DNA from 2 places in the Streptomyces uncialis genome. Region 2 is predicted to be linked to the other one. Evidence: riboswitches for the same ligand, from Rfam matches in the RefSeq annotation. Region 2 holds a riboswitch; the other holds the start of a gene.

Region 1 (15,898 bases), 2.7 Mb from region 2:
AGGGGGCCGCGCAGAAGACCCTCGACTGGCTCCAGAACACCGAGGACGTCCTCAAGTCGTCGAACAAGAGCAACGCGCCGGAGAAGCTCGCGAAGACGGCGCTGGTCTACGGGCCGAACCAGGCCGACCAGGCCCGCAAGCTCGCGGATCTTATGGGGCTGCCCGCCACCGCGCTGAAGCCCACCGCCCAGGACGCCCCGGAGACGCGGCCCATGTCGCTCACCCTCGGTGCCGACTTCAAGGGCCCGGGCGTGCCGATCACCGGCCCAGGGAAGGCGCCGAAGGACATCCAGCGGGTCGAGGCCGACAAGAAGATCTGCGCCCAGTGACGCGAAAGGCGTCGGGCGAAGCCCGGTGAGCGGACGGCGGTGACGGCCGGCCGGGTGCCCGGGCCGGGGGCGGGCGGCCGTCACCGCGGGGCGGGTATCCGTACAGGTCACCGCGGGGTGGATACCCGTACGGGTCAGCAGACCGTGGAGGTGGAGCCGCCGGTGTTGTCGAGGAAACCGGTCGCGTGGGTGCAGTACGCGGTGGTGTTCGCGCCCGGACTCCAGAGTTCGGACCGTCTGGTGTTGTCGACCCGCGCTTCCCCGTAGTCGTTGCCGGAGTCGGAGTGGTTGACGATGTAGACGTACAGGTCCCAGTCGGTCCGCGTGCTGCGGAACTGCTGCCATACGTAGAGGTAGGCGTAGTTGCGGCCGCAGCCGGCGTACTGCTTGACCGAGGCCGCGTTCATGCCGCCGACCGTGAGCACCCTGGTGCTGCCGATCTGGGAGACGGAACCGCAGCCGGACGGGGTACTCGCCGCCGCCGAAGGGGCGTTGACCAGCGAGAGACCGGTGAGCGCCACAAGGGCGCACACGATGGAGCCTGTTCGCGCGATGAGTCGCATCCGTTGACCCCCAAGTGAATTGCGGGCAGGCGGAGGTGACGTTAATGGAATGGTCATACCGCCGCAATCGCCTTTGGCGCGGGGGTGCCCTGAGTGCGGAATGCGGTGTGTGAGGTGACTGGACCGGCTTCGGTACGCCTTGCCGGTACGGCATTTGGGGATGATGGGGACGCGTCAAACAGCGGGTGGACTCAGTCGGCCGGGCCCTCCGGGGTGACCTCGGCCAGTTCCAGGTACTCCGCGTAGACGCCCGCGTCGAACTCGCCCGCGACCGGCGCCCGTACGGTCGCCGCCGACAGGGCGACCGCGCGGGCCAGCCGGACGGGCCACGGTTCGCCGGACACCAGGCCCGACAGCAGCCCGGCGACCGCCGAGTCGCCCGCGCCGGTCGGGTTGCCGGACACCCGGGCGGGCGGGGCGGCGCGCCAGCGGCCCTCGGGGGTCACCGCGAGCAGTCCTTCGGGGCCGAGCGAGGCGACGACCGCGTGGGCGCCGCGGCGCCGGGTCTCCCGGACGGCCTGGGCGGGCTCATGGGAGCCCGTGAGTTCCGCCAGCTCGTCCGCGTTCGGCTTCACCATGTCGGGCCGGGCGGCGACGCCGCGGCGCAGCGGCTCCCCGCTGGTGTCGAGCAGCACCGGGACGGACGCGGCCCGCGCGGCTCTGACCAGCCGCGCGTACGCCCCGACCGGTACGCCCGGCGGCAGACTGCCGCACAGGGCCACCGCGGCGGCGGTCGGCAGCAGCGCGTCGTAGCGTTCCAGGAAGGTGTTCCACTCGGCGGGGGAGACCAGCGGGCCCGGTTCGTTGAGCTGGGTGGTGTCCCCGGTGGCCGCGTCGACCACGGCGATCGTCCGGCGGGTGGCCCCGGCGACCGGTACCAGCGCGTCCGTGAGCGGACCGGCCTCGTCAAGTCCGGCGAGCGCGGTGCGCAGCGCCCGGCCCGTACCGCCGCCGGCGAAGCCGGTGACGGTCACCGGGTGGCCGAGGGCCGCGAGGACCCGGGCCACGTTCAGCCCCTTGCCGCCCGGCCGTTCGATCACCTCGGTGATCCGGTGCGAGGAGTGCGGACGCAGGGACGGCACCCGGTAGGTGAGGTCGAGCGCCGTGTTGAGCGTGACCGTCAGGATCACCGTGAACCTCCCCCAAGGATTGCGTCCGCCGGGCCCCGAGGGGCTCCGGACCTGATCTTGTGCCGGGCCTGATCATGCCAAACGGAAGGCGGTCGGCACAGACCGCACTGCCGACCGCCGTCCCGCTGTCCGTAGGTCAGCCCAGCTCGGGCTCCACGATCCACTCGCCGCGGCGCATCACGCCCTTGAGGGCGAAGTCCGCGTCGAGGACGACCAGGTCGGCGTACTTGCCGGGCTCCAGCGAGCCCACCGAGCCGGCGAGCCCGAGCAGCCGTGCGGGGTTGGCGGAGATCGCCTGGACGGCGGCCTCCACGGACAGCCCGTCGACGGTCACCGCGCGCTGGAAGGCGCGGTCCAGGGTCAGGGTGGAACCGGCGATGGAGCCGCCCTCCACCAGTCTGGCGACCCCGTCCTTGACCTCGACCTCCAGCGGGCCGAGCCGGTAGCTGCCGTCCCCGAACCCGGCCGCGTCCATGGCGTCGGTGATGAACGCCACACGCTCCGGACCCGCGTGATGGAAGGCCAGCTGGAGCGAGGCGGGGTGCAGATGGGTGCCGTCGTTGATCAGCTCGACGGTGACCCGGGGGTCCTCCAGGAGCGCCGCGATCGGGCCGGGCGAGCGGTGGCCGAGCGGCGGCATCGCGTTGAACAGATGCGTCGCGACGGTCGCGCCCGCGTCGATCGCCTCGACGGTCTGCTCGTACGTGGCGTCGGTGTGCCCGATCGCGGCGATCACCCCGTGCTCCACCAGCAGCCGTACGGAGTCGATCCCGCCGGGCAGCTCGGTGGCGAGGGTGACCATCCGGGCCTGGCCGCGGGCCGCGTCGATCAGCTTGCGGACCTCCGCCGGGTCGGGGTGGCGCAGCAGGGCCTCCGAGTGCGCGCCCTTGCGGCACGGCTCGATGAACGGGCCCTCGAAGTGGACGCCCGCGATCTCCCCCTGCTCGGCCAGCTCGGAGAGCAGTCCGGCGCGGTGGGCGAGGGTGTCCATCTCGCCGGTGACGGTGGACGCGACCACGGTGGTCGTGCCGTGCTGCCGGTGGGTGCGCACGCCCCGGAGGATGTCGTCCACGCTGCCGTTGGTGAAGGAGGCGCCGCCGCCGCCGTGGTTGTGCATGTCCACGAAGCCGGGGACCAGCCAGTGGCCGGTCAGGTCGAGGGCGGGGGTGTCGGCGGTGAGGCCGCCGGTGATCCGCTCACCCTCCACGATGACGCGTCCGCCGTCGACGGTCCCGGTGGGCAGCACCACCCGGGCACCGGCGAGCACTTTGCTAGGGGCCATCAGGCGGGTACCTCCGAGGAGTCAGATGGTCCGGACCGACGTGGTCCGGAATCGGATGCCGTGCCTTTCGTGACCGCGGTGGTGCCCCCGGCGCCGGTGCACAGGTCCCAGGCGAGCAGACCCGCGCCGAGGCAGCCGGCGGTGTCGCCGAGTGCCGCCGGGACGATCTCCGGCATCTTCTGGAAGGTGACGCGCCGCTCGACGGCCGCCCGCAGCGGGGTGAAGAGGGTTTCCCCGGCCTCCGCGAGACCGCCGCCGATGATCAGCATCCGCGGGTCCAGCAGGGTGAGCGCGGTGACGAGCCCGTCCGAGAGCGCGTCCACCGCCTCCTGCCAGACCTTGACGGCACGCGGATCGCCGGACTCCACGGCCTTCGCGCAGTCCGCCGCGTCCGCCCTCGGGTCGCCCGAGGCCTCGGCCCAGGCGCGGCTCACCGCGCCGGCCGACGCCAGCCGCTCCAGACAGCCGCGCTGTCCGCAGCTGCATTCCGGGCCGCCGGGCCGGACCACGATGTGGCCGATCTCACCCGCGTAGCCGTGTGCGCCCGGCTCTATCCGGCCGTCGATGCCGATGGCCCCCGCGATGCCGGTGCCGAGCGGGATGAAGAGGAAGCGGTCGGCGCCCTGGCCTGCGCCGATCCGTCCCTCGGCGAGCCCGCCGGTCCGTACGTCGTGGCCCAGGGCCACCGGAACACCGTCGAGACGGCCGCTGAGGAGCTTCCTCATGGGCACGTCCCGCCAGCCGAGGTTGGACGAGTAAACCGCGATGCCCTCCTCGGCGTCGACGATGCCGGGCACGGCCACTCCCGCGGCGGAAGCGGGCACGCCGAAGTTCTCCACGCCGTACGCACGAAGCTCCGCGGCGAAGTCGAGGATGCCCTCGACGACCGCTTCGGTACCGTGTTCACGGCCCGTCGCTCTGCGCGCCGTGTGGAGCAGCGTTCCGTCCTTGGCTACCAGGGCGGCCTTCATCCCGGTCCCGCCCACATCGAGGGCGATGACGTGTTTCCCGGCCGGGGCTCCGGGGGGTGTCACCCGGGTCGTTGCAGTCACGGGGAACAGTGTCGCGTGTCGACCCGCGAGAGGTCTAGTCCAGTTGCGGTACGTACCTTTGGTCACGGGCCGTTGCCTAAGTGATACGTGGCCGGTGTCGACCTCTTGCGCGCCCGCACGGGACACTCGCGGCCTACCGATTGCAGGGCCGCCCCCGGGGACAGGGCGGCCCGCCGAGGGCGGGGACACAGGCGTGCAGCGTCGCATGACAGGTCTGATCGCGGCGGGCGCCGCGCTGGGGATGACAGTGGTTCTCGCCGGGTGCGGGAGCCCGGGGGGATCAGAGGTCACTAAATTGACGCTGGTCGCAGCAGACTACGGAACTTCGGCTGAAAACACCTCCCGGAAGTACTGGGACAAGGTCATCGACGCGTTCGAGGAGAAACACTCCGGCATCGATGTCGAGGTGACCGTCCTGTCGTGGAACGACGTGGACGCCGAGGTCAAGAAGATGGTCGACGCGGGTGACGCGCCCGACCTGGCCCAGATAGGCGCGTACGCGGACTACGCCGCCGCCGAGGAGCTCTACACGGTCGAGGACCTGCTCTCCATCCAGGTCCACGCGGACTTCCTGCCCACCCTCTCGGACGCCGGTGAGGTCGCCCGGGTCCAGTACGGGATGCCGTTCGCGTCCTCCACCCGGCTCCTCTTCTACAACAAGGACCTCTTCGAGCGGGCCGGGATCACCAAGGCCCCCCGGACCTGGGACGAACTCCAGGAGGCCGCGCGGCTCCTCAAGGACGAGGACGTCCTCTACCCCTACGCGCTGCCGCTGGGCCCCGAGGAGGCGCAGGGCGAGACGCTGATGTGGCTGCTGAGCGGTGGCGCGGGCTACACCGACGACATCGGCTCCTACCGCCTCGACTCCGAGGCCAACGTCCGGACCTTCGACTGGCTCAAGGACGAACTGGTCGGCGAGGGGCTGACCGGTCCCGTCCCGCCCGCCGAACTGAACCGGGCGGACGCGTTCGCCGCGTTCACCGACGGCAAGGTCGGGATGCTCAACGGCCACCCCACGCTGATGCAGAAGGCCGCGCAGAAGGGCGTCGACTTCGGGATGGTCCCCATGCCCGGGATCAAGGGCGAGGCCGACGCCTCGATGGGGGTCGCCGACTGGATGATGGCGTTCCGCCAGAACGGCCACCAGGACGAGATCGGGGAGTTCCTCGACTTCGTCTACGCCAAGGAGAACGTCCTGGACTTCTCACGGCGCTACGACATGCTGCCCGTGACGGTCTCCGCGGCGGAGGAGATGGCGGGCAACGCGGACGACGCGGCACTGGTCACGTTCCTCGACGGGCTGCCGTCCGCCCAGCTGTACCCCGTCGGGAAGACCTCGTGGGCCCGGGTCAGCGCCGACATCAAACGACGGATCGGGACGGCGGTGACGGAGGGCGGGGACCCGGCGGTGGTCCTCAACGCACTTCAGCGGGGGGCCGCGCGAGCAGACCAACCGGAGTAGTCCCCCGGTACCCCTCACGCCCCCGGGTGGGCGCGCTTGTTCCCGCACAGGTCGTCCGCGGGTGCGCAGTTCCCCGCGGGTCGCCTTCGCTCGCGCCCCTGGGGTTCGTCCGGGTGGACGGAGTTGTTCCTGTGCCGTCGCTCGTGGGGTGCGCAGTTCCCCGCGCCCCTGGGGTTCGTCCGGCTGGGCGGGCTTTTTCCTGTGCGGTCGTTCGGTGGTGGCGCAGTTCCCCGCGCCCCTGGGGTTGTCCGGGTCAGCGGAGTTGCTCCTGTGCCGCGGCTCGGTGGTGGCGCGGTTCCTCGCGCTCCTGAGGGGCGGCCTTGTCCGGTGCGGGTGGCGTACCGTGTTTTGGATGGTGGGTGATGAGGGGCTGGGTGAGCGGGAGGTCGGGGTCCTCGCGCTGGAGCGGATGAGCTGGGCGAGTCCCGGGGCCAAGGAGCGGGCCATCCGTGAGCGGTTGGACATGGCCCCCGTGCGCTACTACCAGCTGTTGAACGCGTTGCTGGACGACCCCCGGGCCCTGGCCCACGACCCCGTGACGGTCAACCGCCTGCGCCGGGTGAGAACCACCCGCCGCACAGACCGCTGACCGCAGCCGAACGGCCACCGCAAGCGGCGCGACCCCAGGGGCGCGAGGAACCGCGCACCCCCGGACATACCCGCACAGGAACAACTCCGCCAGCCCGGACAAACCCAGGGGCGCGGGGAACTGCGCACCCCCGGACGACGGCACAGGAACAAGCCCGTCCAGCCGGACAACCCCAGGGGCGCGAGGAACTGCGCCACCACCGAGCGACGGCACAGGAATAAGCCCGCCAGCCCGGACGAACCCAGGGGCGCGAGGAACTGCGCCACCACCGAGCGACGGCACAGGAACAAGCCCGTCCACCCGGACGAACCCCAGGGGCGCGGGGAACTGCGCACCCCACGATCGACGGCGCAGGAACAAGCCCGTCCAGCCGGACGAACCCAGGGGCGCGGGGAACTGCGCACCCGCGGAGCGACGGCACAGGAACAAGCCCGTCCAGCCGGACGAACCCAGGGGCGCGAGCGAAGGCGACCCGCGGGGAACTGCGCACCCACCGGACGACCCGCACAGGGACAAGTGCGCCCGGCACGGGGAACCCCGGGGGCGAGGGGACGGCGACGGCTCGCCGGTCCTCTGTCTGCCGGCCCGGCTAGGGCTACGCTCGGGGACCATGGGCAGCCACCCGAACACCTTGCCGAGCCCCACCACCCCCGCCGGCCGCGAAGGCCTCCACCGTCTGCTCACCGCCCCGGACCACGCGGTGATCGCCCTGGACTTCGACGGCACCCTCGCCCCGATCGTCGCCGACCCCGACCGGGCCCGGGCCCACGAGGGCGCCGTCCCCGCACTCAGATCCCTCGGCCCCCTCGTCCGCTCGGTCGCCGTCATCACCGGCCGCCCGGCCCCCGTCGCCGTCCGCAACGGCGGCTTCGCCGGGGTCCCGGGCCTGGAGCACCTCGTCGTCCTCGGCCACTACGGCGCCGAACGCTGGGACGCCCGTACCGGCACGCTCACCGCGCCCGACCCGCATCCCGGCGTCGCCGCGGTCCGCGCGGAACTCCCCGCCGTCCTCGACTCCGCCGGTGTCCGGCAGGGCGCGTGGATCGAGGAGAAGGGCCACGCGGTCGCGGTCCACACCCGCCGCGCCGACGACCCGCAGGCCGCGTTCGACGCGCTGCGCACCCCGCTCGCCGCGCTCGCGTCCCGGCACGGCCTGATCGTGGAACCGGGCCGGATGGTCCTGGAACTGCGCCCCCCGGGCATGGACAAGGGCGTCGCCCTCACCCGGTACCTCAAGGAGACGGACGCCGCGGCCGTCCTGTACGCGGGCGACGACCTGGGCGACATCCCCGCCTTCGCCGCGGTGGAGAAGCTGCGTTCCGGCGGCTTCCCCGGGCTGCTGGTGTGCAGCGGCAGCACCGAGGTGACGGAGCTGGCCGAGCGCTCCGACCTGGTCGTGGACGGCCCGGCGGGCGTCGTCGCGCTGCTGGCGTCCCTCGCGGCGGCCATCCGGACACCCTGACCGCCACGGACCGGCACCCACCACCCGGAGAACGGTTCCTGGTGGCCGGTCCGGTCGGTGCTCAGTCGTCCAGGGCCCGCAGCTGGTCCAGGAACCACCGGTCCGGGGGGAGCGCGGTGGCCGCCGCCGCGAGGTGCTTGGTCCGCTCGGCCCGTTCGGCGTCGGGGGTGGACAGGCCCCGGTGCAGGGCGTCGGCGGTGGCGGTCACGTCGTACGGATTGACCGTCAGCGAGTGCTCCCCCAGCTCCTCGAACGCGCCCGCCTCCCGGGACAGCACCAGGACGCAGCCCTGGTCGGAGACCACCGGGATCTCCTTCGCGACGAGGTTCATCCCGTCCCGGACCGGGTTGACGAGGGCGACGTCCGCGAGGCGGTACGCGGCCAGGGACCGGGCGAAGTCGTCCTTCACATGCAGCACGACCGGCGTCCAGCCCTCCGTCCCGTACGCGCCGTTGATCTCCCCGGCGACCCTCGACACCTCCTCGGTGTACTCGCGGTAGACCGCGAGGTCCTGCCGCGACGGGTACGCGAACGCGATGTGCACCACCCGGCCGCGCCACTCGGGGTACCGCTCCAGCAGGTCCCGGTAGGCCAGCAGCCCGCGCACGATGTTCTTCGACAGTTCCGTACGGTCCACACGGACGACCGTCCGCCGCGGGCCGCCGTCCGGCGCGGTGCCGATCTGCTCGCGCAGGGCGGTCATCCGCTCCTCGACGTCCGCGCGGTGCGAGCGCTCCCGCAGGAACCCGGCGTCCGCGCCGAGCCCGTGCACCCCGATCCGGGTGCCGCCGGTACCGCCCAGGATCTCCTCGCAGCACGCGGTGAAGGCGTCCGCCCAGCGGTGGGTGAGGAACGCGGCCCGGTCCGCGCCGAGGATGCCCCTCAGCAGTTGCTCCGCCACGTCGTCCGGCAGCAGCCGGAAGTAGTCCACCGGGGCCCACGGCGTGTGCGAGAAGTGGCCGATCCGCAGATCGGGGCGCAGCGCGCGGAGCAGTCCCGGGACCAGGGCCAGGTGGTAGTCCTGCACGAGGACGGCGGCGCCCTCGGCCGCCTCGTCCGCGAGGGCGCGGGCGAACGCGGCGTTGTACGACTCGTAGGCGGCCCAGCGGGTGCGGAACTCCGTGTCGAACACGGGCTCCAGCGGGGTCTGGTACAGCATGTGGTGGACGAACCACAGGACGGAGTTCGCGATGCCGTTGTAGGCGTCGGCGTACACCTCCGGCGGGATGTCGAGCATCCGGACCCGCTGGTCGCCGGTGTCCTCTTGGGGCAGGGCGCCGCCGGTGCGGCGGACCGCTTCGCGGTCGCCGTCGCCGAGGGCGGCGCAGACCCAGACCGCGTCCGTGTCCGGGCCGATCGCGGAGAGGCCCGAGACGAGGCCGCCGCCGCCTCTGCGGGCTTGCAGGGTGCCGTCCTTCTGTACGTCGTACGAGACCGGGCCGCGGTTCGACGCGACGAGGATCCTGGCGCCTTGCCCACCCTGAGAGAAACCCATACGGCGATACCTCGCCCACCCCCCTGCCCCCCAAACGTCCCATCGGCCCCCTGTCCGAGCACCCGGTGGTTTTGCCCGCAGTTCGCCTTCGCTCGCGCTTCCGAGGTCCGTCCGGCTGGGCGTACTCGTCCCCGCACAGGCCGTCCGTGGGTGCGCAGTTCCCCGCGGGTCGCCTTCGCTTGCGCCTCTGGGGTTCCCCACCTGGGCGTACTTGTTCCTGTGCGGGTACGTTCGTGGGTGCGCAGTTCCCCGCGCCCCTGAAGGGGCACTCCTCTCCTCCCGCAGTCGCGCTGCTGCGGGAGGGGGTGGGCGGGAATCTCTGCTCGCAGACTCCGATGCTCTTCAGTAGAGCCACTTCACGTCGTACCGAGCGTGTCGGATCGAGGACGGAGAATCCCGACCGGCACCGACCCGAAGAACAAGCCGGATGCGCCCCAAAGGGGCGCGGGGAACTGCGCGAAACCCACGAACGACGGCACAGGAACAAGTTCGCCCAGCGCAAGAGACCAAGAGGGCGCCGACCAACGGGACCAACGGGGCCGGCCGAGTTCGTATACGGCGCCCGGAGCGTCGGGGGTTACCTCGGGCCGTTCACCCTGCTGCGGATGCCCACCGCCAGCAGCCCCGCCATCGCGACCAGCGAGACCCCCAGCCCCGCGTACAGATGCACCGCCGACCCCTCCCGCCCCGAAGGGGCGCCCGCCGGGCTCCCCGCCACGGGGGTGGCGCCCGCTCGGGGCGACCCCGCCGCGTACGCGGACGAATCCGCCGTCACGGCGAGTGCCAGCGCCACGAGGACCCCTGCCGTCCACACGGCGAACCGTCGGACGCCACCGCCCGATACCTTCCCCCTGGGGTGTGAAAAACGCATAAAGGTGAAAATAGACAACCGAGGGCCCGGCTACGCGACCCGCCGCGCCGCGTACTCCGCGATCCCCCCGATCGGCGGCCTCTCCTCGGTATCCACCTGGTACGTCCGAGGCTCGAACCCCTGGTCCCCCCGCTCGAACTGCGTCAGCTCGGGCCGCAGCAGATGCCCCCGCGCCAGCCGCAGCTGCGCGGTCCGGTAGATGGCCGCCGCCATCCGCCCCAGCGCCCGCCCGTCCTGGTGGCGGTGCCTTCGCACCCCCACGTCGACCTGCGCGAGCGCGTCGAGCCCCACCGTGTGCAGCGCGTCGACCAGCAGCCCCAGCTCCACCCCGTACCCGACGGGGAACGGCAGCCGCTCAAGGAGCGAGCGCCGCGCCGCGTACTCCCCGCCCAGCGGCTGGACGAACCCGGCGAGCAGCGGCCAGTGCATGTTGAGCAGCGGGCGCGCCATCAGCTCGGTGACCCGGCCGCCCTGCTCGCCCCCCGCCCCGCCGGGCCCCGCCCCGCCGGGCCCCGCCCCGCCGGGCCCCGCCCCGGCCCCCAGCGGACGGTCGTACATCGCCTTGACGAACTGCACCTCCGGCTCGGTCAGCAGCGGTCCCACGATCCCCGCGACGAAGTCCGCCGAGAACTCCCGCAGATCCGCGTCCACGAAACACACGATGTCGCCGCTGGTGACCAGCAGCGACCGCCACAGCACCTCGCCCTTGCCGGGCACCGCGGGCAGCCGGGGCAGGATCGCGTCCCGGTGCACCACCCGCGCGCCGGCCGCCGCCGCGACCTCGGCCGTCCGGTCCGTGGAACCGGAGTCCACCACCACCAGCTCGTCCACCAGCGGTACCGGTCCCCGCATCAGCTCCTCGCGGATCACGGTCACGATCTGGCCGACGGTCGCCTGTTCGTCGAGGGCCGGAAGGACGACACTGACCCGGGCGCCCGAAGCCCGTTTCGCCGTGACGAGCCTGCTCCGCGGCCGGTCGGTCACGGACCAGGAGCGCCTGCTCAGCCAGTTCTCGACTTCTTCCAGCACGGTCAGCGGCTCCCAACTGTGATCCATCTCGCGGTGCGGACGACTATCTCAACTGTCCTGGCCTTCGGTTACAGTCTTGAACAACGCGGATGACCGTCGCATGTCGGGGTCGCCGCGCCGACACACAATCGAATACCGCTCATCCAGAGGGGCAGAGGGATACGGCCCGTTGAAGCCCCGGCAACCCTCCAGCCGGTTCTCGTAACCGTCAGTGATCCGCCGACGCAGCACCACGTCATCCGTGATGACGTCACGCGTCGACGTACCGGACACTGCGCGATGTCGCGAGGCTCCCCGGCTCGGGAAGGTGCCAATTCCGTCTCGTGGCGAAACGCGTCACGGGGAAGATGAGGAGAAAGGGCCTCGCCTCTCATGGCTGTTCAGACCGTCGCACCTTCCACCGACGCCCCCGCGGTCGATCTCGGTCCCGCCGCCGCGCTGTCCTGCCGGGAATGCGGGGAGCGCTTCGCCCTCGGCCCGATCTTCGCGTGCGAACTGTGTTTCGGGCCCCTTGAAGTCGCCTACGACCTCCCGGTCGGTGACCCCGAGGGGCTCCGCAAGAAGATCGAGTCGGGCCCCGAGAACATCTGGCGCTACGCCCCGCTGCTCCCCGTCCCCGCCGATGTGGCGTCCAAGCCGAATCTCAACCCCGGCTGGACCAAGCTCGTCAAGGCCGACAACCTCGCCCGTGAGCTCGGGGTGACCGGCGGCCTGTACATCAAGGACGATTCCGGCAATCCGACGCACTCCTTCAAGGACCGGGTCGTCGCCCAGGCCCTGGAGGCCGCGCGCGCCTTCGGCTTCACCACGCTCTCCTGCTCCTCGACGGGCAACCTCGCGGGTGCCGTCGGCGCCGCCGCCGCCCGGGCCGGTTTCCGGTCCTGTGTCTTCATCCCGCACGACCTGGAGCAGGGCAAGGTCGTCATGGCCGCCGTCTACGGCGGCGACGTCGTCGGCATCGAGGGCACGTACGACGACGTGAACCGTTTCTGCTCCGAGCTGATCGGTGACCCGCTCGGTGAGGGCTGGGGCTTCGTCAACGTCAATCTCCGCCCGTACTACGGCGAGGGCTCCAAGACGCTGGCGTACGAGATCTGCGAGCAGCTCGGCTGGGAGATCCCGGACCAGCTGGTGATCCCGATCGCCTCCGGCTCCCAGCTCACGAAGATCGACAAGGGACTCCAGGAGCTGATCAAGCTCGGCCTCGTCGCCGACAAGCCGTACCGGATCTTCGGCGCGCAGGCCGAGGGCTGCTCGCCGGTCTCCGCCGCGTTCAAGGCCGGGCATGACGTGGTGCGTCCGCAGAAGCCGGACACCATCGCCAAGTCGCTGGCCATCGGCAACCCGGCGGACGGCCCGTACGTGCTCGACATCGCCCGCCGGACCGGCGGCGCGGTCGAGGACGTGGACGACGCGACGGTCGTCGAGGCGATCAAGCTGCTGGCCCGGACCGAGGGCATCTTCGCGGAGACCGCGGGCGGGGTCACGGTCGGTGTCACCCGCAAGCTCATCGAGGCGGGGCTGCTGGACCCGACGCTGACCACGGTGGTGCTGAACACGGGCGACGGGCTCAAGACCCTGGACGCGGTGGAGCCGACGACCGGCCCCACCGCGACCATCCCGGCCAGCCTGGAGGCGTTCCGCGCGGCGGGCCTCGCCACCGACTGACCGGTACGTGACCGGGGTGGGACCGGGACGCCGCCTTCCTTGTCCCCGCCCGCCCCGGCCCCCCGGTCCCGTTCCCGCCCCGTCCCGCACCGCCCTGCCTGTCCTGCCCCGCACCGCCCCGCACCGCCCTGCCCCGATCCGCCTGCCCCGACCCGGTCGCGTCCCGGTTCCGTCCGGGCGGTGGCGGGGGACGGGGGCGCCCGGTGGGCCGGGGCACCCGCACCGCCGGTAACCGACCCGGAAAGGCCGCCACATGAGCGTCAACGTCCGTATCCCGACCATTCTGCGCACCTACACCGGCGGCAAGGCCGAGGTGCCCGCCGAGGGCGCGACCCTCGGTGAGGTCATCGCCGACCTGGAGAAGAACCACCACGGAATCGCCGCGCGCGTCCTGGACGACCAGGGCAATCTGCGCCGCTTCGTGAACGTCTACGTCAACGACGACGACGTCCGTTTCGAGCAGGGTCTCTCGACCGCCACGCCCGACGGCGCGGGTGTGTCGATCATCCCGGCGGTCGCCGGCGGCTGAGCCCCGCCCGTACTCCTGGTGACCGCTCACGGTGTGTCACCGTCCGCGCCCCCTCCGCGAAAGACGCGGAGGGGGCGATTCTCTGGTCAATTCTCCAGGGTTGAACGCGATAGAGTTGGGGAAAAGGCCGCGCCGCCCGTGCCGAACTCAGATGAGTTATTTGGCCGCGCGCCGATAAGAAGTAGCCAAAGAGCTTTGCCGAAGTATTCCTTTCGCGGCATTTGCCGGGCCCGACTTGCCCTGAATTCAAGTCAATTCGCCGGAAATCTCCGATCGGTCGTGCCCGGATTTCTCGTCCGATTGACCTGTTGCAGACGGCAGTTGGACAGATACATTCAGCGGCGGTCGACGCGTTCCGGCGCACACCCCCAGCCGATGAGGGGTGGAGGTCTGACCCGGGCCCGCGAAGTGCGGTCCTGTGCAAGGGCCAGTAATAGGGGAGTTAGGCATGGCTCAGGGCACCGTCAAGTGGTTCAACGCGGAGAAGGGCTACGGCTTCATCGCGGTCGACGGTGGTGCGGATGTTTTCGTCCACTACAGCGCCATCCAGATGGACGGGTACCGCACCCTGGAAGAGGGCCAGCGGGTCGAGTTCGAGATCTCGCAAGGTCAGAAAGGGCCGCAGGCGGACATGGTCCGCTTGGCTGTCTGAGGCGCGCGTCGACGGACGGCAAGCGACCTGGTGAAGGGGTCCGCACCCGATGAGGGGGCGGGCCCCTTCACTCTCTGTCGCCCCGGCCCCGCGCGGCCGGCTCCGGTCCGTTCCGGTCGGCTCCGGTCCGGTACCGCTTCCCGCGGGGGTCGCGCGCCCGCGCGCAGGGGGGTCGAAAACCCGTACAGACCCCCCTCGACCGCGCTACCGAACGGGAAGTCGGACGCCCTGGAAGGGGCTGAGCCGCTTGCACTCGCACCGGTCGAGTGCTAATCATTGGCGTTAGCACTCTCCGAGTGAGAGTGCTTACGAAGGACCGGGTCGGTGAGGCCCGCGGACCGGGCGGGGCAAGGAACCGCACGGCCCCGCAGGCCGTCCGTCGCGGGCGCCAGCGCGGTCCGAACCATCCGCTCCCACGCCGTAAGGGCGCGGGTAGGACCCCCTTCAGTCCGGGAGGACCACTTCACATGGCCAAGATCATCGCGTTCGACGAGGAGGCGCGGCGCGGCCTTGAGCGCGGTATGAACCAGCTCGCCGACGCCGTCAAGGTCACCCTCGGCCCCAAGGGCCGCAACGTCGTCCTTGAGAAGAAGTGGGGCGCCCCCACGATCACCAACGATGGTGTCTCCATCGCCAAGGAGATCGAGCTCGAAGACCCGTACGAGAAGATCGGGGCCGAGCTGGTCAAGGAGGTCGCGAAGAAGACGGACGACGTCGCCGGTGACGGCACGACGACCGCGACCGTCCTCGCCCAGGCGCTGGTCCGCGAGGGTCTTCGCAATGTCGCCGCGGGTGCCAACCCGATGGCCCTGAAGCGTGGCATCGAGAAGGCCGTCGAGGCCGTCTCCGCCGCGCTGCTGGAGCAGGCGAAGGACGTGGAGACGAAGGAGCAGATCGCCTCCACCGCCTCCATCTCCGCCGCCGACACCCAGATCGGTGACCTCATCGCCGAGGCCATGGACAAGGTCGGCAAGGAAGGCGTCATCACCGTCGAGGAGTCCCAGACCTTCGGTCTGGAGCTGGAACTCACCGAGGGCATGCGCTTCGACAAGGGCTACATCTCGGCGTACTTCGCCACCGACATGGAGCGTATGGAGGCCGTCCTCGACGACCCGTACATCCTGATCGCCAACTCCAAGATCAGCAACGTCAAGGACCTGCTGCCGCTCCTGGAGAAGGTCATGCAGTCGGGCAAGCCGCTGCTGATCATCGCCGAGGACGTCGAGGGCGAGGCCCTGTCGACCCTGGTCGTCAACAAGATCCGTGGCACCTTCAAGTCCGTCGCCGTCAAGGCTCCGGGCTTCGGCGACCGCCGCAAGGCGATGCTCGGTGACATCTCCATCCTGACGGGTGGCGAGGTCATCTCCGAGGAGGTCGGTCTCAAGCTCGAGAACGCGACCGTGGACCTCCTGGGCCGCGCCCGCAAGGTCGTCATCACCAAGGACGAGACCACGATCGTCGACGGCTCGGGCTCCGCCGACCAGGTCGCCGGCCGGGTCAACCAGATCCGTGCCGAGATCGAGAACTCCGACTCGGACTACGACCGCGAGAAGCTCCAGGAGCGCCTGGCGAAGCTCGCGGGCGGCGTGGCCGTCATCAAGGCCGGTGCCGCGACCGAGGTGGAGCTCAAGGAGCGCAAGCACCGCATCGAGGACGCGGTGCGCAACGCGAAGGCCGCCGTCGAGGAGGGCATCGTCGCCGGTGGTGGCGTCGCGCTGCTCCAGGCTGCCGCCGTCTTCGACAAGCTGGAGCTGGAGGGCGACGAGGCCACGGGTGCCGCCGCCG
Region 2 (15,898 bases):
ACGGCTGCCGGAGGGGCCGTCAGAAGCGCCGCCACGCACGCCGATCCACCGCCCCCGCAGGGTCCCGGAACCCCCGGCTCCGTTCGTCGGGCGGCCCCCCGACCAGCGGTGCACCACCCCTTCGGGGAGTCGGGCGGCGCGTTGGGCACCCTCCCCGCGCGACCCCAAATTGCGTCCAGTAGGGTTTGGTCCGCATAAACATCCAAACCCCTGCCCGTCGCAGGGCGGCGACCGACCTGCGAGAAGGCCGCAGCCGACGCACGGGCGAGACTCCCGGGAAGGCGCTACGTGAGTCCCAACGGCTCCGACCGCTCGCCGCGGCGCCCGATGCGGCGGAAGCTGCTGCAGGCACTGACTGCGGGCCTGGTCCTGGCAACCGCCACCGGTTGCACATACAAGGACTTCCCCCGCCTTGGTATGCCCACTCCGACCACGGAAGAGGGTCCCCGCATCCTCTCCCTGTGGCAGGGCTCGTGGGCCGCCGCGCTCGCCGTCGGCGTATTGGTGTGGGGCCTGATCCTGTGGAGTGTCTTCTTCCACCGGCGCAGCCGCTCCAAGGTCGAAGTTCCCCCGCAGACCCGGTACAACATGCCCCTTGAGGCGTTGTACACCGTGGTTCCGATCCTCATCGTCTCGGTGTTCTTCTACTTCACCGCCCGCGACGAGTCGAAGCTGCTCGAACTCCAGGACAAGCCTCCCCACATCGTGAACGTGGTCGGCTTCCAGTGGAGCTGGGCCTTCAACTACATCGAGCAGGTTCCGGGCTCGACGGGTGACGCGAAGACCGACAAGAACCTGAAGGCGATCCCCGACCGCTTCGTGGAGGACTTCCCGGAGAACGCGGGCGGCGTCTACGACGTCGGCGTTCCCGGTACCCGTAACCCCCAGACGGGCAACCCCGGCCCGACCCTCGTGCTCCCCAAGGGAGAGCGGGTCCGCTTCGTCCTGACCTCTCGTGACGTCATCCACTCCTTCTGGGCGGTGCCGTTCCTGATGAAGATGGACGTCGTCCCGGGCCACACCAACGCCTTCGAGGTGACCCCCAGCAGGGAGGGCACCATGATGGGCAAGTGCGCCGAGCTGTGCGGCACGGACCACTCCCGCATGCTCTTCAACGTCAAGATCGTCTCTCCCGAGCGCTATCAGGAGCACCTGAAGGAGCTCGCCGAGAAGGGGCAGACCGGTTACGTCCCGGCCGGCATCGAGCAGACGAAGCACGAGAAGAACCGGGAGACGAACAACCTGTGAGCATCCTCAATGAACCTCAGGGTGCCGCCACGGCCGACGACTCGTACGAGAACGAGCTACCGGTCCGGCGCAAGCAGCCCGGCAACGTCGTGATCAAGTGGCTCACCACCACCGACCACAAGACCATCGGTACGCTCTACCTGGTCACCTCGTTCGTCTTCTTCTGCGTCGGCGGCGTCATGGCGCTGTTCATGCGCGCCGAGCTCGCCCGTCCCGGCACGCAGATCATGTCGAACGAGCAGTTCAACCAGGCGTTCACGATGCACGGCACGATCATGCTGCTGATGTTCGCGACGCCGCTGTTCGCGGGCTTCGCGAACTGGATCATGCCGCTCCAGATCGGTGCCCCCGACGTCGCGTTCCCGCGGCTGAACATGTTCGCCTACTGGCTGTACCTGTTCGGCTCGCTCATCGCGGTCGCGGGCTTCCTGACCCCGAACGGCGCGGCCGACTTCGGCTGGTTCGCCTACTCGCCGCTGTCCGACTCGGTCCGCTCGCCGGGCGTCGGCGCGGACATGTGGATCATGGGTCTGGCCTTCTCCGGCTTCGGCACGATCCTCGGCTCGGTCAACTTCATCACCACCATCATCTGCATGCGCGCTCCCGGCATGACGATGTTCCGGATGCCGATCTTCACGTGGAACGTGCTGCTGACCGGTGTGCTGGTCCTGCTCGCCTTCCCCGTGCTCGCCGCCGCGCTGTTCGCGCTGGAGGCCGACCGGAAATTCGGTGCGCAGATCTTCGATCCCGCGAATGGCGGGGCGCTGCTGTGGCAACACCTCTTCTGGTTCTTCGGCCATCCCGAGGTGTACATCATCGCTCTGCCGTTCTTCGGCATCATTTCCGAAGTACTGCCCGTATTCAGCCGTAAGCCGATGTTCGGCTATTCCGGTCTGATCGGCGCGACCATTGCCATTGCCGGTCTTTCGGTCACGGTGTGGGCGCACCACATGTATGTCACCGGTGGCGTACTCCTGCCGTTCTTCTCCTTCATGACGTTCCTCATCGCCGTTCCGACCGGTGTGAAGTTCTTCAACTGGATCGGCACGATGTGGAAGGGCTCGCTGTCCTTCGAGACACCGATGCTCTGGGCGATCGGCTTCCTGATCACCTTCACCTTCGGTGGTCTGACGGGCGTCATCCTGGCCTCGCCGCCGCTGGACTTCCACGTCTCCGACTCGTACTTCGTCGTCGCGCACTTCCACTACGTCATCTTCGGCACCGTGGTCTTCGCGATGTTCGCCGGCTTCCACTTCTGGTGGCCGAAGTTCACCGGAAAGATGCTGGACGAGCGGCTCGGCAAGATCACCTTCTGGACGCTGTTCATCGGCTTCCACGGCACCTTCCTGGTCCAGCACTGGCTGGGCGCCGAGGGCATGGCACGCCGCTACGCGGACTACCTGGACGCGGACGGCTTCACCGCCCTGAACACGATCTCCACGATCAGCTCGTTCCTGCTCGGTCTGTCGATGCTGCCGTTCTTCTACAACGTGTGGAAGACCGCCAAGTACGGCAAGAAGGTCGAGGTCGACGACCCGTGGGGTTACGGCCGCTCCCTGGAGTGGGCGACGTCCTGCCCGCCGCCCCGGCACAACTTCCTCACCCTGCCGCGTATTCGTTCCGAATCCCCGGCGTTCGATCTGCATCACCCGGAGATCGCCGCGCTCGACCAGCTGGAGAACGCGGGCGGGCACCTCGGCCCCGGTTCCGGTGAGGCGCTGGCCGGCGGCAAGGAGGCCGGCAAGTGAAGATCCAGGGCAAGATGTTCATCTGGCTGAGCGTCTTCGTGCTCGTCATGGCGATCGTCTATGGCGTGTGGTCGAAGGAGCCGGCCGGTACCACGGCGCTCTTCCTGACCTTCGGCCTGTGCATCATGATCGGCTACTACCTGGCCTTCACGGCCAAGCGGGTCGACGTGGGCGCGCAGGACAACAAGGAGGCCGACGTCGCGGACGACGCCGGTGACGTGGGCTTCTTCAGCCCGCACAGCTGGCAGCCGCTCGCTCTCGCCGTCGGTGGCGCGTTCGCGTTCTGCGGAGTCATCTTCGGCTGGTGGCTGCTGTACTTCTCGCTGCCGATCCTGCTGATCGGTCTGTGGGGCTGGGTCTTCGAGTACTACCAGGGCGAGAACCAGAACCAGTAGCACGCGGCCTGGGCCGTAAGGGACCCGGACACTCCTCGCGGAGGGTCCGGGTCCTTCTCCTTGCCCCGGACGCAGTAGCGGACGCCCCCCGGACGGCCCACCCACCGCGCCCGCGAGGTGAGTCGTTCCTAGGCTCGGCCCATGAGCAACTCACCGCGAACCCGCACGGTTCTGAGCTGCACGCTGGTGGCCGCCCTCGGCGCGGGCGCCACCGCTTGCGGCGGTCGCCCGGACCACCCGCTGTCGGCCGCGCCGTACGACGCGGCGAGCCAGGTGGTCTTCAACAACTCCTCGGGCACCGGCAAGGTGGACCCGGACCAGCCGCTGGAGATCATCTCCAAGGGCGGCAAACAGGGCCGCATCACCGATGTGACGGCCACCGACGCCGCCGGCCGCTTCGTCGCCGGCCGGCTCGCCGCCGACGGCACCCGCTGGCACACCACCACCCCCCTGGCCGCCGGGGAGCATTACACCGTACGGGTGAGCACCGAGAACACCGACGGCTCACCCGGCCGCAAGGTCCTGGCCTTCGACACCGGGGTGCCCAGCAAGAAGCGCGAACTGGAGGTCACGTTCGGCCCCGAGGAGGGCAAGTACGGCGTGGGCCAGCCCATCATCGCGGAGCTGAGCGAGGAGGTCACCGACAAGGCGACCCGCGTCACCATCGAGCGCGGTCTGCGGGTGGAATCCCAGCCCTCCGTCGAGGGCTCCTGGTACTGGGTCGACGACCAGACCCTGCACTACCGGCCCAAGGAGTACTGGCCCGTCAACGCCTCCGTACGGGCCCACAGCAACCTCAAGGGCATCAAGCTCGGCGAGCGGCTCTGGGGCGGCAACAGCGCGGATCTGAAGATCACCACGGGCGACCGGATCGTCGCCGTCACCGACGCCTCCGCGCACACGATGACGGTCTACCGCAACGGTGAGGAGATCAACACGATCCCCGTCACCACCGGCAAGCCCGGCTTCGAGACCCGCAACGGCATCAAGGTGGTGCTCGGCAAGGAGTACTTCGTACGGATGCGCGGGACCAGCGTCGGCATCGCCGAAGGCACCTCCGAGTCGTACAACCTGCCCGTGTACTACGCCACCCGCGTCACCTGGAGCGGGGAGTACGTCCACGCGGCGCCCTGGTCGGTGAGCTCCCACGGCTCCGCCAACGTCAGCCACGGATGCACCGGGATGAGTACCGGCAACGCCGCCTGGTTCTACGAGACCATCAGCCAGGGCGACCTCGTCAAGGTCGTCAACAGCTACGGCGACGACATGAACGCCTTCGGCAACGGCTACGGGGACTGGAACCTCGACTGGGACGAATGGCAGGAGGGCAGCGCCGCCATCGGCAACCCCGCGAAGCGGACCCCGCCGGCCACCCAGCTCGCCCGGCTGCGCCCGCAGGTCTGATCCGGCGGCGGCGCGTACCGTCCGGCCTCCGACACGCCCGGGGGCCGGACCGGCACGAAGGGGCGACGGGCAAGCGGGTGACGGGCGAACGGGCGAACGGGTCCGTGGAGTCCGTGCGCGGCCCGTGGAGGGCCTGGCGCGGGCCGGGAGGCGCTACGGCCGCGCCGCGGCCTCCCGTGCCCCTGGCGGGCTATGCCTGGACGGCGAGCCGGGTGCGCAGCAGCCCCGCCAGGGCGTGGGCGAACTCCACCGGCTCCACCGGCAGGGTCACGGCCGCCTCCGCGCGGCTCCAGGTCGCGAGCCACGCGTCCTGCGGGCGCCCGATCAGCAGCAGCACCGGCGGGCACCGGAAGATCTCGTCCTTGATCTGCCGGCAGACACCCATACCGCCCGCCGGGACGGCCTCACCGTCGAGCACACACACGTCGACGCCCCCGCGGTCCAGCTCCTTCAGCACCGCGGGCAGCGTCGCGCACTCGATGAACTGCACCTCGGGCACATCGGTCGCCGGACGGCGCCCCGTCGCCAACCGGACCTGCTCGCGGGTGCCCGCGTCATCGCTGTAGACCAGCACCGTGGCGGTCGGCTGCATTGTTCCTCCGAGTGCTTTGAGGGCCCTGGAGCCTGCCGGGCCCTTGGGGGCGTTGATGCCTGGGACGGGAACCGCTGCCGCGGATGCTACTCCCTCGAACACCTCGTCAACACCGGTTCGGACACCGCCGCGATGGGCCATCCGGGCCGCGTCACGCCCATGGACACACCGAACGGCACCCCCCGGAGTGAGGGCGAGATAAGCGACCGACATAATGTCGGTCGTGGCGACAGCAACGACAGTAGATACCGGGCACGCGCACCCGTCGGTCAATCGGCCGAACCTCACCAGTGTCGGAACCATCATTTGGCTGAGTTCCGAGCTGATGTTCTTCGCGGCCCTCTTCGCGATGTACTTCACCCTGCGATCGGTGACCGGTCCCGACTTCTGGAAGGAACAGGCATCAACCCTGAACCTTCCGTTCTCGGCGACGAACACCACGATCCTGGTGCTCTCCTCCTTCACCTGTCAGCTCGGCGTTTTCGCCGCCGAGCGCGGGGACGTGAAGAAGCTCCGGATGTGGTTCATCGTGACCTTCATGATGGGTGCCATCTTCATCGGTGGTCAGATCTTCGAGTACACGGAGCTGGTCAAGGAGTACGGCCTGACGCTGTCCTCCGACCCGTACGGCTCGGTGTTCTACCTGACCACCGGCTTCCACGGACTGCATGTGACAGGCGGACTGATCGCCTTCCTGCTGGTCCTGGGTCGCACGTACGCGGCCAGAAGGTTCACCCACGAGCAGGCGACCGCCGCGATCGTCGTGTCCTACTACTGGCACTTCGTCGATGTCGTGTGGATCGGCCTCTTCGCCACGATCTACTTGATCAAGTAATCGGGCCGCGCCCACCGAGGGGCGCGTACCGACAACCAGAAGCATCGACGCAGAAGATCCTGACACCGGGGTAATCCGTGAAAAAGCTCTCCGCACGACGACGCCACCCGCTGGCGGCTGTCGTCGTCCTACTCCTCGCGTTGGCGGCCACCGGGGGGCTGTACGCCGCGTTCGCGCCGGCGGACAAGGCGCAGGCCGATGAAACCTCCCAGTCCCTCGCCATCGAGGAGGGCAAGAAGCTGTACGCCGTAGGCTGCGCGAGCTGCCACGGCACCGGCGGTCAGGGCAGTACCGACGGTCCGCCCCTGGCGGGTGTCGGTGCCGCCGCTGTCGACTTCCAGGTCGGTACCGGCCGGATGCCGATGGTGGCGCAGGGTGTCCAGGCGCCTAAGAAGAAGGTCGTCTACACCCAGGCGCAGATCGACCAGCTGGCCGCGTTCGTCAGCTCGCTCGGTGCCGGTCCGAGCATCCCCACCAAGGACCAGTACAGCCCCGAGGGTGCGGACATCGGCAACGGTGGTGAACTGTTCCGCAACAACTGCGCGCAGTGCCACAACTTCACCGGCCAGGGCGGCGCCCTGACCGACGGGAAGTACGCGCCGAAGCTTCAGGGCGTCAGCCAGAAGCACCTCTACGAGGCGATGACCACCGGGCCGCAGAACATGCCCTCCTTCCCCGACACGACCATGCCGGAGAAGGACAAGAAGGACATCATCGCCTACATCAACGCGGTCAACGGTGACAAGACGGTCAACAACGGCGGTCTGACCCTGGGCGGCCTCGGGCCGGTCAGTGAGGGTCTGTTCGCCTGGATCTTCGGTCTCGGCGCCCTGATCGTCGTCGCCATCTGGGTCGCCGCTCGGACCGCAAAGGCCAAGAAGTCATGAGTAGCCAAGACATTCCAGAAGAGAACCTGCCCTCCGCGCAGGACCACGCCCACGGCTCCGTAGCCCTGGCCGACACGGACAATCCCTTCGCGGACCCGGGTCTGCCGCCGCACGAACACCGTGTCCAGGACATCGACGAGCGGGCCGCCAAGCGGTCCGAGCGCACGGTCGCCCTGATGTTCACGCTGTCGATGCTGGGCACGATCGGCTTCATCGTCGCCTATGTGGCGATCCCGGTGGACAAGTCGATCTTCGTCTGGCCGATCGGGCACACCAATGCCCTGAACTTCACCCTCGGCCTCACGCTCGGTGTCTCGCTCTTCCTCATCGGCGCGGGGGCGGTCCACTGGGCCCGCACCCTGATGTCCGATGTCGAGGTCGTCGACGAGCGCCACCCGATCGCCGCGACCCCCGAGGTCAAGGCGAAGGTCATGGCGGACTTCCGGCTGGGTGCCCAGGAGTCGGCGCTGGGCCGCCGCAAGCTGATCCGCAACACGATGTTCGGCGCGCTGGCCCTGTTCCCGCTGTCGGGTGTCGTCCTGCTCGGCGGGCTCGGCCCGGCCCCGGGCACCAAGCTGCGGCACACGCTGTGGTCCAAGGGCAAGCTCCTGGTCAACATGAACACCAATGAGCCGCTGCGTCCCGAGGACGTGACCGTGGGCTCGCTGACGTTCGTGAAGCCCGAGGGTCTTGAGGAGCACGACCACGAGTTCCTGACCGAGATCGCCAAGGCCGCGGTGATGATCATCCGCCTCCAGCCCGGCGACATCAAGGACAAGCAGGAGCTGGCCTGGTCGCACGACGGCATCGTCGCGTACTCCAAGGTCTGCACCCACGTCGGCTGCCCGATCAGCCTGTACGAGCAGCAGACGCATCACGCGCTGTGCCCGTGTCACCAGTCCACCTTCGACCTCGCCGACGGCGCCCGGGTCATCTTCGGCCCCGCCGGTCACGCCCTTCCGCAGCTGCGGATCGGTGTGAACTCGGAGGGCTACCTTGAGGCGCTCAGCGACTTCGACGAGCCTGTCGGTCCGTCCTTCTGGGAGCGCGGATGAGTACCACCACGACGAACGAGAACGAGACCGACCGCAGGGGCAAGGCGCCCGCGGGTGAGCGGGTCGCGGACTGGGCGGACGGCCGGGTGGGGATCTACTCCCTCGCCAAGGCCAACATGCGCAAGGTCTTCCCCGACCACTGGTCGTTCATGCTGGGCGAGGTCTGCCTCTACAGCTTCATCATCATCATCCTCACGGGTGTGTATCTGACGCTGTTCTTCCACCCGTCGATGAACGAGGTGGAGTACCACGGCCCCTACGTCCCGCTCCAGGGACAGCTGGTGTCCGAGGCGTTCAACTCGACGATGAAGATCTCCTTCGAGGTCCGCGGCGGTCTGCTGATCCGGCAGATCCACCACTGGGCCGCGCTGATCTTCCTGGCCGGCATGTTCGTGCACATGATGCGCGTGTTCTTCACGGGCGCGTTCCGCAAGCCCCGTGAGGTCAACTGGGTCTTCGGCTTCCTGCTGTTCGTCCTCGGGATGTTCACCGGCTTCACCGGCTACTCGCTCCCGGACGACCTGCTGTCGGGCACCGGTGTCCGCTTCATGGAGGGCGCGGTCCTGTCCGTGCCCATCGTGGGTACCTATCTGTCGTTCTTCCTGTTCGGCGGGGAGTTCCCCGGCGTCGACTTCGTGGCCCGGTTCTACTCGGCGCACGTCCTGCTGCTGCCAGGCATCATGCTGGGTCTGATCGTGGCCCACCTGATCCTCGTCGTGTACCACAAGCACACCCAGTTCGCGGGCCCCGGCCGCACCGAGAAGAACGTCGTCGGCATGCCGCTGATGCCGGTCTACATGGCCAAGGCGGGCGGCTACTTCTTCCTCGTCTTCGGTGTCATCTCGGTCATCGCCGCGCTCGTCAGCCTCAACCCGATCTGGGTGCTCGGCCCCTACCGGCCGGACATGGTCTCCACCGGAGCCCAGCCGGACTGGTACATGGGCTTCTCCGAGGGCCTGATCCGGGTGATGCCCGGCTGGGAGATCAACTTCGCCGGACACACGCTCGCCCTGGGCGTGTTCATCCCGCTGATGGTCTTCCCGCTGGTCCTGGTCGCGATCGCGGTCTACCCGTTCATCGAGTCCTGGGTCACCGGCGACAAGCGCGAGCACCACATCCTGGACCGCCCGCGCAACGCCCCGACCCGTACCGGTGTCGGTGTCGCCTGGATCACCTGGTACGTGATCATGCTGATCGGCGGTGGCAACGACCTCGTCGCCACGCACTTCCATCTGTCGATCAACTCGATCACCTGGTTCGTCCGTATCGCGTTCTTCGTGGGACCGGTCCTCGCCTTCATCATCACCAAGCGGATCTGTCTCGGCCTCCAGCGCCGCGACCGGGACAAGGTGCTGCACGGCCGCGAGACCGGCATCATCAAGCGCCTGCCGCACGGTGAGTTCATCGAGGTCCACGAGCCCCTCAACCAGGAGGCGCTCCACACCCTCACGGCGCACGAGCAGTACAAGCCCGCGGAGATCGGCCCGCTCGTCGACGAGAACGGCGTCAAGCGCAAGGTCTCCCCGGTGGAGAAGCTGCGCGCGAAGCTCTCGAAGGGCTACTACGGGGAGCAGGGGCAGATCGAGAAGCCCTCCGTGGAGGAGTACAAGGAGATCAGCGAGGGCCACGGCCACCACTGATCCCCACGGCCCGGGGCCCCGCGCGGGGGTCCCGGTGGTCGCCACCCGAGGAGTCCCGTCCATTGCCCGGACGGGGCTCTTCGCCGTTCCCGGGGCTGGATAGGGTGGAGGGTGACCGGCACGGCCGGTCACCGTACGCGGACGCGCAGGCGCGTCCGCCCGCCGACTCGGCCCGGCGGGCGCCCCCGGCGTCCGCGCGGCCAGGAACCCAGGAGCGACCATGAGCGCTGTGCCCCCCGTTGGAGGCGACACCACGGCGGGCCGTTCCTGGCCCCAGGTGCTGAACGCGCTGCTGTCCGGTGAGGACCAGGCCGCCGACGCGACCTCCTGGGCCATGGACCGCATCCTGCGCGGTGAGGCCAGCGACGCCCAGATCGCGGGCTTCGCGGTCGCGCTGCGGGCCAAGGGCGAGACCGTGGAGGAGCTGACCGGGCTCGTCCGCACGATGTACGAGCACGCCCGGCTGATCGACGTGCCCGGCCCGAGCGTCGACATCGTCGGCACCGGCGGGGACGGCGCCCGGACGGTGAACATCTCCACGATGTCCGCGATCGTCGTCGCCGGCACGGGGGCGAAGGTCGTCAAGCACGGGAGCCGGGCCGCGTCGTCCGCGAGCGGCGCCTCGGACGTGCTGGAGAAGCTGGGCGTCAATCTGGAGCTGTCGCCCGAGCGGGTCGTCGAGGTCGCCGAGGAGGCGGGCATCACCTTCTGCTTCGCGGTGAAGTTCCACCCCGCGCTGCGCAATGTCGCCCTCGCCCGCCGGGACCTCGGCATCCGTACGGTCTTCAACTTCCTGGGGCCGCTGACCAACCCGGCGCGGGTCATGGCGCAGGCGACCGGCGTCGCGGACGCCCGGATGGCGCCGATCATGGCCGGGGTGCTCGCCGAGCGGGGTTCGTCCGCGCTGGTGTTCCGCGGGGACGACGGGCTGGACGAGCTGACCACCACCGCCACCTCGAAGGTATGGGTGGTACGCGGCGGGGCGGTCGCGGAGCACGCGTTCGACCCCCGGGACGTGGGGCTCGACCTGGTGCCGGTCGAGGCGCTGCGGGGCGCGGACGCGTCGTACAACGCGGATGTCGCGCGGCGGTTGCTGGCGGGGGAGACCGGGCCGGTGCGGGACGCGGTCCTGCTGAACTCCGCGGCGGCGCTGGTGGCGTTGGCGCCGGGTGCGGGGGCGCTGGAGGAGCAGCTCCGGGCGGGGATCGCGCGGGCCGCGGAGGCGGTTGATTCCGGGGCGGCGCGGCGTGTGCTTGAGCGATGGGTCGCCGCGAGCCAGTAGCCCCGGCCGTCCCCCGCAGGTCGCCTTCGCTCGCGCCCCTGGGTTGCCTGTGCTGGGCGTACTTGTTCCTGCGGCGTCGCTCGTGGGTGCGCAGTTCCCCGCGCCCCTGGGTACTCGGGGCTGGGCGCGCTTGTTCCTGTGCTGTCGCTCGGTGGTTTCGCGCAGTTCCCCGCGCCCCTGGGGTTCCACACCTGGGCGTACTTGTTCCTGTGCGGGTCGGACGGGGGTGCGCAGTTCCCCGCGCCCCTTTCGGCGGTGGGGCCTGCGGGCGGCGGGCTGCCGTGAGGGGCGCGATCAAGGGGCGCGGGGAACTGCGCAACACCCCGGAGTGCCCGCGCAGGAACAAGTGCGCCGGGCCGGACGGACCCGGGGGCGCGAGGAACCGCGCACCCCTGTCGGTACCTGTACGGGGAACAAGTACGCGCAGGTGGGGGTACCTGGGGGCGCGGGGAACTGCGCGAAGGCAGGGGGAGGCCGAACGGGGACAGGGGCCCGAGGGGGTGGGACCTCGGAAGCGCGAGCGAAGGCGACCCGTTTACGGCGCGGCGATCTTCTGGCATGATTCTGCGCAGGTCATGAGTGACAGCGCATCGGCCCCGGCTTGCTGTCCGGCAACCCTCCGTCCGTGGCGGGGTGCCCCGGGTGAAGACCAGGTCGTAGGCAGCGAGGTCTACGGCAAGCGCGGACCCCTCGCGTCTCCAGGGGTCCTGGTCGTCGAGGGAGCGGTCTCGTGAGCAAGCGAATGCGATAGGGCGCAGCGCCCCACCCCCGGGCACGCCCGCACCGGTGTGCACTTCTCCTTTCCCACGCCGTCCCGTACACGGGACACCCGTACCGCCATGCCCTCCCGCGAGGGCGTCCGTACCGGTTCCCGTTCCACCGCCCGTCCGTGCGCGGTGTCCTCGGCGTGGTCCCCCGCATCTGCCGCATCAGGGAGTTCGTCATGTCCGCAGCCGTCACCCCGACCACCACCGCTGCTGTCACCGACCCGTCCGACCCGGCCTGCCTGGCCCCGCTGCCCGTCCTCGGGCGGGAGGTGAGCGTCCCGCTGGTGACCGGCGGCGAGGTCACCTACGCGGCCCTCGACTACGCGGCGAGCGCCCCCGCGCTCCAGCGGGTGTGGGACGACGTCGCCGCCTACGCCCCGTACTACGGCAGTGTGCACCGGGGCGCCGGCTACCTCTCGCAGCTCTCGACCGACCTGTTCGAGAACGCGCGGGAGACCGTCGCCTCGTTCCTCGGCTGCCGTGCGGGTGACCAGGTCGTCTTCACCCGCTCCACCACCGACTCGCTCAATCTGCTCGCCGCCGCCCTGCCCGCCGGGTGCGAGGTCTTCGTGTTCGAGACGGAGCACCACGCGTCGCTGCTGCCCTGGCGCGACGCCCGGGTCACCTACCTCGACGCGCCGCGCACCCCCGCCGACGCCGTGACGACCCTGGAGCGGGCGCTCGCCGACCGGGACCCGTACGGCCCGGCCCTGGTGTGTGTGACGGGTGCGTCGAACGTGACCGGTGAGCTGTGGCCCGTCCGGGAGCTGGCCGCCGCCGCGCACGCGCACGGCGCGCGGATCGTGCTGGACGCCGCGCAGCTCGCGCCCCATCACCCGGTGTCGGTGGCCGAACTCGACGTCGACTGGATCGCGTTCTCCGGGCACAAGCTGTACGCGCCGTTCGGATCCGGGGTGCTGGCGGGACGCGCCGACTGGCTGCGCGAGGCGGAGCCGTACCTGGCGGGCGGCGGTGCCTCGCGGAAGGTGTCGCGCCGCGCGGACGGGGGAGTGGACGTCGAGTGGCACGACAGCGCCGCGCGCCACGAGGCGGGATCGCCCAATGTGATCGGGGTGTACGCGATCGCCTCCGCGTGCAAGGCGCTCACCGAGGCCGGGTTCGACGATCTGGTGGCCCGTGAGCGGTATCTGATCGGACTGGTGCGCGCCGGGCTCGCCCAGGTGCCCGAGGTGCGGGTGCTGTCGCTGTTCGGGGACGACGCGCCCCGGGTCGGGGTGATCTCATTCGTGGTGGACGGCTGGAACAGCTCGCACTTCGCGGCGGCCCTGTCCGCCGAGTACGGCATCGGGGTGCGCGACGGACTGTTCTGCGCCCATCCGCTGGTGCGGACCCTGCTGGGCACCGACCCGCAGGACCCGGGCGAGTGCGGTGCCCCGGAGGCCGCGCCGGGCGAACGGTCCCTGAACGCCATCCGGGTCAGCTTCGGCGCGGGCACCCCCGACGAGCATGTGGAGCGGTTCGTACGCGCCGTCAAGGAGCTGGTCGCGGACGGCGCGCGCTGGAACTACCGGACCGAGGACGGGCGCTGCGTACCGGACACGACCGCGTCCGCGTGAGTCCGGCCGCCGCTCAGCCGGGTGCCGATCTGGATCATGCGCAGGGCCCGCTCGGTGGCGTCGGTGAGGAACTCGCCGCCCCGGCCCAGCGCTTCGGTGAGGCTGACCGGCGCGGGCATGATCGAGCCGTACGCGTCGACCCCGATGGCCCGGACCTGGTGGGCGCCCTCGCCGAGGGTGCCGGCGAGCGCGAGGACGGGACGTCCGTACAGCTTGGCGCGGCGGGCGACCTCGGCGGGGACCTTGCCGCGCGGGGTCTGGTGGTCCAGGGCGCCCTCGGCGGTGACGACGAGATCGGCGCGGGCGAGCCGTTCGTCCAGGCCGAGGTGGTCGAGGAGGACATCGAAGCGGGGCAGCAACCGCGCGCCCAGCGCGGCGAGTCCGGCGCCGAGCCCGCCCGAGGCGCCGGTGCCGGTGCCGTGGAACAGGTCGGTGGTGACGGCGAGATCGCGGGTGAGGACCGTCGCCCAGTGCTCCAGGGCGGCGGCGAGCAGTTCGACCTGCTCGGGGGTCGCGCCCTTCTGCGGGCCGAAGACCCGGGCCACCCCGCGCTCGCCGCACAGTACGTTGAAGGGGTTGCAGGCGACCCGGATCTCGGTGTCGGCCAGCCGGGGGTCGAGGCCGCTGGTGTCGATACGGGCGAGCCGGATCAACGCGGTGCCGCCGGCGGGCAGTTCGCGTCCGTCCGCGTCGAGCAGCCGGGCGCCGAGCGCCTGGAGGGCGCCCGCGCCGCCGTCGGAGGTCCCCGAGTCGCCGCAGCCGACGAGGATACGACGTGCCCCGGTGTCCAGGGCGGCCCCGATCAGCTCCCCGACACCGTAGGTGGTGGTGACGCCCGGGTCCCGCAGATCACGCGGGACGAGCGACAGTCCGGCGACGGCGGCCATCTCCACCACGGCGGTGCCGCCGGTGTCCCCGAGGAGCGCGAAGTGCGTTCCGATCCGTTCCCCCGTGGGGCCGGTGGCCCGCAGCCGCACCAGCTGGCCGCCGGACGCGGTGGCGAGGGCGAGCGCGGTGCCCTCCCCGCCGTCGACGAGCGGTATCAGGTCGATCTCCGCCTCGGGGACGACCCTGCGGACGCCCTCCGCGATGGCCTCGGCTGCGGACTGGGCGGACAGGGACTCCTTGAAACCGCTGGGTGCCACGGCGAATCGGGTCAGCATGGTGGGACTCCTGTGACGGGTGAGGGTGAGGTGCGGGGCCGCGCGGAGCGCGGAGGGTGACCCGGTATCAGGTCAGGGGAACGCCGAGCAGGGGCCAGACCGCGACGGTGAACAGCAGCACGAGCAGCGCGGTCATGGGGGCGAGGACGGCGGACATCCGCAGCAGATCGCGCGGGGTGTAGGTCGGGATGCCGGGAATCTCGGCGTAGAGGGTGACGGGTTTCGCCGAGGCGGGCAGAGTGTGGCAGAAACCCGCGGCGGCGGTGGAGGCGAGGGCGGCGGCGACCGGGTTCACCCCGGCGCCGACCGCCGCCGCGACGACCAGCGGCACCAGGACGGAGGACCGCGCGGAGCGGGACTGGAGGACCAGGTGCGCCGCGGTGGACACCCCGATCACCACCGCGAGGAACAGCCACGGCGGCAGATCCAGCGGTATCCCGCCGACCAGGTACTTCGCGGCGCCCGAGTCGGACAGGGCGAGGCCCATCGCCATGGTCGCGGCCATGAACAGCAGCAGCGACCACGGGACGGTCTTCAGCGCGTCCTTCAGCCGTACGGTGCCGAGCGCCGGGGACGCGGCGACTATCGCGCCGATCAGGGCGACCACCGCGGGCGGCACCCGGTGCAGGGGTTCGCTGCACCACAGGGCGACGACGGTGGCCAGCAGCAGCGCGCAGCGGCTCTCAGCCGCGCTCCAGGGCCCGGTGACGGGCTGTTCGCTGTGTTCCTGGATCTGTTCGGCGGTGATGTGGACGGGGCCCTTGCGGTCGGCGCGCTTGGTCGTGGTGAACAGGACCACCTCCGCGGCGAGATGCGAGGACACTACGGCGAGCGGGAGCCCGACGAGCAGCCAGTCGGTGAAGCCGACACGTTCCCCCGCGGCCTCCCACAGCACCGACACGGTGATGAGGTGGGCGCCCGCGCCGATCAGGGTGGCCACCGCCGACAGCAGGATCACCGTGGGGAACAGCAGCGCGAGCATCACGACCAGCCGGGTGCGGCCGGCGAGGACCTTGGCGAGCGCGAGGAACACGGGCATGGCGAGCGCGGCGCGGCCCGAGGTCGCGGGCACCGCGAACGCGGTGACCACCAGGGCGGCGGTCGTCAGATGGGTGAGCTGGCGGACATTGCGGGCGCCGCCGACCAGGAACGCGGCGGCCCGCCCCGCGAGGCCCGTCCGGGCGACGGCGGCGGCGAGCACGAAGGCGCAGATCAGCAGCCACACCGTGTCGTCACCGAGGGTGCCGAACAGGGCGTCGCTGCTGATCACGCCGGTCGCGGTCAGGGCGAGGCCCGCGCCGAGCG

Evidence for each region. A riboswitch is a leader RNA that binds a small molecule or an ion and turns the genes downstream of it on or off. The one in region 2 is predicted to bind S-adenosylmethionine.
Region 1: another riboswitch for S-adenosylmethionine. It lies ahead of thrC (threonine synthase); the one in region 2 lies ahead of OG711_RS28980 (aminotransferase class V-fold PLP-dependent enzyme).

What each region holds. Positions count from the first base shown of each region.
Region 1 is NZ_CP109583.1:4,265,385-4,281,282, reverse strand. It holds gene OG711_RS17550 (LCP family protein) at 1-329, shown strand, start outside; gene OG711_RS17545 (hypothetical protein) at 464-892, opposite strand; gene OG711_RS17540 (1-phosphofructokinase family hexose kinase) at 1,084-2,022, opposite strand; gene nagA (N-acetylglucosamine-6-phosphate deacetylase) at 2,159-3,304, opposite strand; gene OG711_RS17530 (ROK family protein) at 3,304-4,356, opposite strand; gene OG711_RS17525 (extracellular solute-binding protein) at 4,550-5,818, shown strand; gene OG711_RS17520 (DUF3263 domain-containing protein) at 6,171-6,407, shown strand; gene otsB (trehalose-phosphatase) at 7,018-7,869, shown strand; gene OG711_RS17510 (alpha,alpha-trehalose-phosphate synthase (UDP-forming)) at 7,931-9,364, opposite strand; gene OG711_RS17505 (hypothetical protein) at 9,942-10,157, opposite strand; gene OG711_RS17500 (glucosyl-3-phosphoglycerate synthase) at 10,266-11,264, opposite strand; SAM riboswitch class I at 11,401-11,618, shown strand; gene thrC (threonine synthase) at 11,637-12,932, shown strand; gene OG711_RS17490 (MoaD/ThiS family protein) at 13,186-13,461, shown strand; gene OG711_RS17485 (cold-shock protein) at 13,910-14,113, shown strand; gene groL (chaperonin GroEL) at 14,581-15,898, shown strand, end outside.
Region 2 is NZ_CP109583.1:6,918,072-6,933,969, forward strand. It holds gene ctaC (aa3-type cytochrome oxidase subunit II) at 289-1,248, shown strand; gene ctaD (aa3-type cytochrome oxidase subunit I) at 1,245-2,996, shown strand; gene OG711_RS28940 (cytochrome c oxidase subunit 4) at 2,993-3,391, shown strand; gene OG711_RS28945 (L,D-transpeptidase) at 3,533-4,795, shown strand; gene OG711_RS28950 (DNA-binding transcriptional response regulator) at 4,986-5,387, opposite strand; gene ctaE (aa3-type cytochrome oxidase subunit III) at 5,602-6,222, shown strand; gene qcrC (cytochrome bc1 complex diheme cytochrome c subunit) at 6,300-7,109, shown strand; gene qcrA (cytochrome bc1 complex Rieske iron-sulfur subunit) at 7,106-8,164, shown strand; gene qcrB (cytochrome bc1 complex cytochrome b subunit) at 8,161-9,804, shown strand; gene trpD (anthranilate phosphoribosyltransferase) at 10,025-11,086, shown strand; SAM riboswitch class IV at 11,658-11,774, shown strand; gene OG711_RS28980 (aminotransferase class V-fold PLP-dependent enzyme) at 12,030-13,430, shown strand; gene OG711_RS28985 (glycerate kinase family protein) at 13,379-14,593, opposite strand; gene OG711_RS28990 (SLC13 family permease) at 14,661-15,898, opposite strand, start outside.